One region of the Methylorubrum sp. GM97 genome, then DNA from elsewhere that is predicted to be linked to it. Evidence: predicted binding sites of a transcription regulator. Region 1 holds the regulator's gene; the other holds the start of a gene.
The links. The regulator HrcA, encoded in region 1, represses chaperone genes, less so after heat shock. The targets are predictions, from matches to a motif close to GTTAGCACTCNCNNNNNGNGAGTGCTAAC.
Positions count from the first base shown of each region.

Region 1 (2,397 bases):
AAGAAGAAGGATCCGCCCCAGAGCACGGACAATCCGAGCAGCATCGCCCATTCGAACGGCGACATGGTGCGGTTGACGACGGTTGGCACGAGGGGGCTCCGGCAAGTCCGACCCCGTGCCTACGGCCCCATGGAGGCCGCGCATCCCGCTTCCTGCTGTCGAATCACCCCTGCGCCGAGACACAAGCCGTATCCGGCCTGATGGCATCAGGCCGGCGTCTCTCGGTCCTTGTTGTGACGCGCATTCTTTCGACGAACCGGTGACCACTTCGTCGGAATGCGCTCGAGCGCAATACTCCGGACCGGCCGAAGCGACGCCCTACCGTGACCGGTCGAGCAAGCCCGAGACCACGCGGGCAGTGTAGTCCACCATTGGCACAATGCGGGAATAGTTGAGCCGCGTCGGGCCGATGACGCCGACGACACCGACGATCTTCTGCGCGCTGTCGCGGAAGGGGGCAGCGATCATCGAGGAGCCGGAGAGCGAGAACAGCTTGTTTTCCGAGCCGATGAAGATGCGCACGCCGTCGCCCTGCTCGGCCCGCGCCAGCAGCTCGATCACGTCCTTCTGCGTTTCGAGGTCGTTGAACAGCAGGCGGATGCGCTCCAAGTCTTCGGCCGCGCGCAGGTCGTCCAGAAGGTTGGCCTGCCCCCGCACGATGAGCTGGCGCGCCTCTGACGGGCCGACCGTGGTGGCGAGCCCGGCATCGACTAGCCGCTCGGTCAGGGCGTCGAGTTCCCGCTTCATCTCCTTGCGGCCGTTCTCGATATCGGCGCGCAGGGTATCGAGGGTGCGGCCGCGCAGGCGGGCGTTGAGGAAGTTCGAGGCCTCCTGCAGCGCCCCCGCCGGCAGGCCCGGCGGCAAATCAACGAGGCGGTTCTCCACCGTGCCGTCGATCGAGACCAGCACCACGAGCGCGCGCTCGGGATCGAGCCGCACGAACTCGACATGCTTGAGCCCGGCATCGACCTTAGTGGTCAGCACCACGCCCGCCCCGCGGGAAATGCCCGAGAGCAGCGAGGACGCCTCGGCCAGGGCCGAATCGAAGGTGTGGCGCGAGGCTGCCGCCTGCATCTGCGCCTCGATGCGCGCCTTCTCGGCGAGATCGACATCGCCGATCTCCATCATCGCATCGACGAAGAAGCGCAGACCCAGCTCCGTCGGCAGGCGCCCGGACGAGGTGTGGGGCGCGAAGATCAGCCCGGAATGCTCGAGATCCGCCATCACGTTGCGGATCGAGGCCGGGGACAGGCTCATCGGCAGGATGCGCGCGAGATTGCGCGACCCCACCGGCTCGCCGGTGGTGACGTAGCTCTCAACGATCTGCCGGAAGATCTCTCGGGAGCGCTCGTTGAGGGCGGCGAGCGCCTGGGGTTGCGGATTCACGATGGGCTGAACGGCCTCGATCAAGGAGATGAGCACCTGACGAATGCAGGATCCTGACAAACGATTGTGAGCGCTTGGGCGCCGCCGATCAATCCTGTCGTGCGGCGACGTTACGGACGATGTCCGGACCGCGCCGACCCGGCGAACGACACCCTGCGGGCTTCAGCCGAGGAATCCTAGGGATCATTCTGCGGCCCCGAGTCGTTTGATGAGCAGGGCAGCGTTTCGAGCCGCGATCCGCCGCCCCGTAACTCGAGTAAAGATGGAGCCTCCGATAGTGCTGACTGGCGCACGAAAGACCATGGTCAAGGTCGCCGCCCTGGCGATCGCGGTCACCGGCTTGAGCCTCGCTTCGGCGCCCCGCGCTGCGCAGGCTGCCCCGCTCCCGATCCAAACCGAGGCGACCGCGCCGGTCGGTGACATGATCGAGCAGGCGCAGTACCGCGGCGACCGCCGTCACTACCGCCGCCACATGCGTCACCGTGGCCATTGGCACCGCCATCACCGCTTCGGCGGCCCGCGCCATCACCATCACCGCCGTCACTGGAACCACCGTCGCTGGTGATCGGCTAGCAGGTTATCTGAAGGGCCGCCGTCGCGAGACGGCGGCCTTTTTCGTGCCGGAGGCGGGTCTTCCGCTGAAAACCGCAGACCTTGCGGCGGTTGCCGCGGGGGCTGGCAGCGCCTAAGAGCCCGGGCTTCGATTTTCGACACGGGAGCTTACCAAGCATGCGGCCCTCGAAGCGCGCGGCGGACGCGATGCGCGACGTTACGCTGGAGCGGGCGGTCGCCCGCTACGCGGAAGGCTCCTGCCTCGTCACCTTCGGCAACACCCGCGTGCTCTGCACCGCCTCGCTGGAGGAGCGCGGCCCGCCGTGGCTGCGCGGCTCCGGCAAGGGCTGGGTCACCGCCGAATACGCGATGCTGCCCCGCGCCACCCACGAGCGCACCCGCCGCGAGGTCAATTCCGGCAAGCCCTCGGGCCGCACGCAGGAGATTCAGCGGCTGATC
Region 1 covers NZ_AP025942.1:413,275-415,671, forward strand. The annotation lists gene MSPGM_RS02000 (EamA family transporter) at 1-89, opposite strand, end outside; gene hrcA (heat-inducible transcriptional repressor HrcA) at 319-1,410, opposite strand; gene MSPGM_RS02010 (hypothetical protein) at 1,688-1,951, shown strand; gene rph (ribonuclease PH) at 2,116-2,397, shown strand, end outside.

Region 2 (2,397 bases), 540 kb from region 1:
CCTGTTCCCCGGCCTCAGCCATTGAGCCGCAGAGAGCGCTCCAGACGGCGGCGCTTCTCGACGCCGCGTTACAGCCAGCCCTTCGCCTTGAAATAGAGCAGCGGCACGATCGCCGAGATCGCGATCAGGGCGAGGCCGTAGGGGTAGCCGTAGGCCCAGTCGAGTTCGGGCATGTGCTTGAAGTTCATGCCGTAGAGCGAGGCCACCAGGGTCGGCGGCACGCCGACCACGGATACGACGGTGAGAACCCGGAAGGCGTTGTTCTGCTCGATATTGATAAGCCCGAGCGTCGCGTCGAGCAGGAACTGGACGGTCTCGGACAGCCGCGTCTCGAACTCGTCCAGCGAGGCGATGTCCTGTGCCAGCGTGTCGAAGCGTGGCGCGTCGCCCTCCTTGAGGGTCTGGCCGCACTCGCTCTTGGCGAAGGCGATGATGCGCCCGAGCCCGAGCAGGCTGGCGCGGACCTTCGACAGCGACTTGCCGTGGCGCCCGACCGAACGGAGCAGGCGGCGCAGGGCAAGGTCGCGCCGCTTCGGCGCGGTCGTGTCACCCTTGCGGGCGCCGGGCCGGGCGCCGGAATCGAAATCGAAGATGCGGGTGGAGAGCGCGTCGAGATCACCCGACATCTCCTCCAGAAGGTCGGCGAGGTTGTCGACCAGTTCCTCGACCACGAGCAGGAACATGCCCGTGCTGGTGCTGCCGTCGCCGTCACGCTCGTCCACACGCTTCCGGACCGCCGCAATGGCGCGCATGTCGTGGAAGCGCACGGTGACGAGGTGGTCCGCGTTGAGCAGGAAGCCCAGCGGCTTCAGGCTGAAATCGGAGCGGTCGAAGGTCACCATCGGCGTCGAGAGGGAGAGGCCGTCGCGGTTGCGGCGCAGGCGGCTCGACGACTCGACCTCGCTCAGCGCCGCACGCGAAGGCACGCGGATGCCCGTCTTCCGTTCGACCTGCGCGGCCTCCTCGGCCGTCGGATCGTTCAGATCGATCCAGACCGCGTGATCGGGCAGGCTCGCGCCGCCTCCCGCGCCGCCGTGCTCGACCGCGCCGTTGGCCCCATGAAGGCTCATCATCGGGAGAATGTGTCCCCGTCCGTCCCAGGCGCGCGAGAAATTCGCGTGAAACCGCCGCAGCCGGGAAGAAGCTGCGCCTTGACTCAAAAACGCCACGCGCCTATCTCGCCAGCGTCGTTAGCACTCACTTGCTTGGAGTGCTAACAATCAGGTGGAGCGCGGTCGTCCCGGCCGCATGAAGACCAACCGCCATTCCGAAGCAAGAGGGCAGCTCATGAAGTTCCGTCCGCTGCACGACCGCGTCGTCGTCCGTCGCATCGAGAGCGAAGAGAAGACGAAAGGCGGCATCATCATCCCGGATACCGCCAAGGAGAAGCCGCAAGAGGGCGAGATCGTCGCCGTCGGCCCTGGCGCTCGCGACGAGCAGGGCCGCGTCAACGCCCTCGACGTGAAGGTCGGTGACCGCGTGCTGTTCGGCAAGTGGTCCGGCACCGAGGTCAAGATCGACGGCCAGGATCTCCTCATCATGAAGGAATCCGACATCATGGGCGTCGTCGCCCTCTAAGGCGCGCAACCCCTCCACCGCCCTTCGAGGCCGCCAGGGCTTTTGCCCTCGGCCGGCTTCAGGGCCCCTTCCATCATTCGAGGTAAACTCACATGGCAGCGAAAGACGTACGTTTCTCCGCCGATGCTCGCGACAAGATGCTGCGCGGCGTCGACATCCTCGCGGATGCCGTCAAGGTGACGCTGGGCCCCAAGGGCCGCAACGTCGTGATCGAGAAGAGCTTCGGCGCCCCGCGCATCACCAAGGACGGCGTCACCGTCGCCAAGGAGATCGAGCTCGCCGACCGCTTCGAGAACATGGGCGCACAGATGGTGCGCGAAGTGGCCTCGAAGACCAACGATATCGCCGGTGACGGCACGACCACCGCGACCGTGCTGGCCCAGGCGATCGTCCGCGAAGGCGCCAAGTACGTCGCCGCCGGCATCAACCCGATGGACCTGAAACGCGGCATCGACCTCGCCACGGCCGCCGCGGTGAAGGACATCACCGCCCGCGCCAAGAAGGTCGCCTCCTCCGAAGAGGTCGCCCAGGTCGGCACGATCTCCGCCAATGGCGACAAGGAGATCGGCGAGATGATCGCCCACGCCATGCAGAAGGTGGGCAACGAGGGCGTCATCACCGTCGAGGAGGCCAAGACCGCCGAGACCGAACTCGACGTCGTCGAGGGCATGCAGTTCGACCGCGGCTACCTCTCGCCGTACTTCGTGACCAACGCCGAGAAGATGGTCGCCGAGCTCGAGGATCCCTACATCCTCATCCACGAGAAGAAGCTCTCCTCGCTGCAGCCGATGCTGCCGGTGCTCGAGGCCGTGGTGCAGA
Region 2 covers NZ_AP025942.1:5,347,369-5,349,765, reverse strand. The annotation lists gene MSPGM_RS24770 (MarC family protein) at 1-25, shown strand, start outside; gene MSPGM_RS24765 (magnesium transporter CorA family protein) at 69-1,073, opposite strand; gene groES (co-chaperone GroES) at 1,288-1,578, shown strand; gene groL (chaperonin GroEL) at 1,671-2,397, shown strand, end outside.
Region 2: a site for HrcA is predicted at 1,190-1,218, ahead of groES (co-chaperone GroES). Genes of this name have one in related genera too.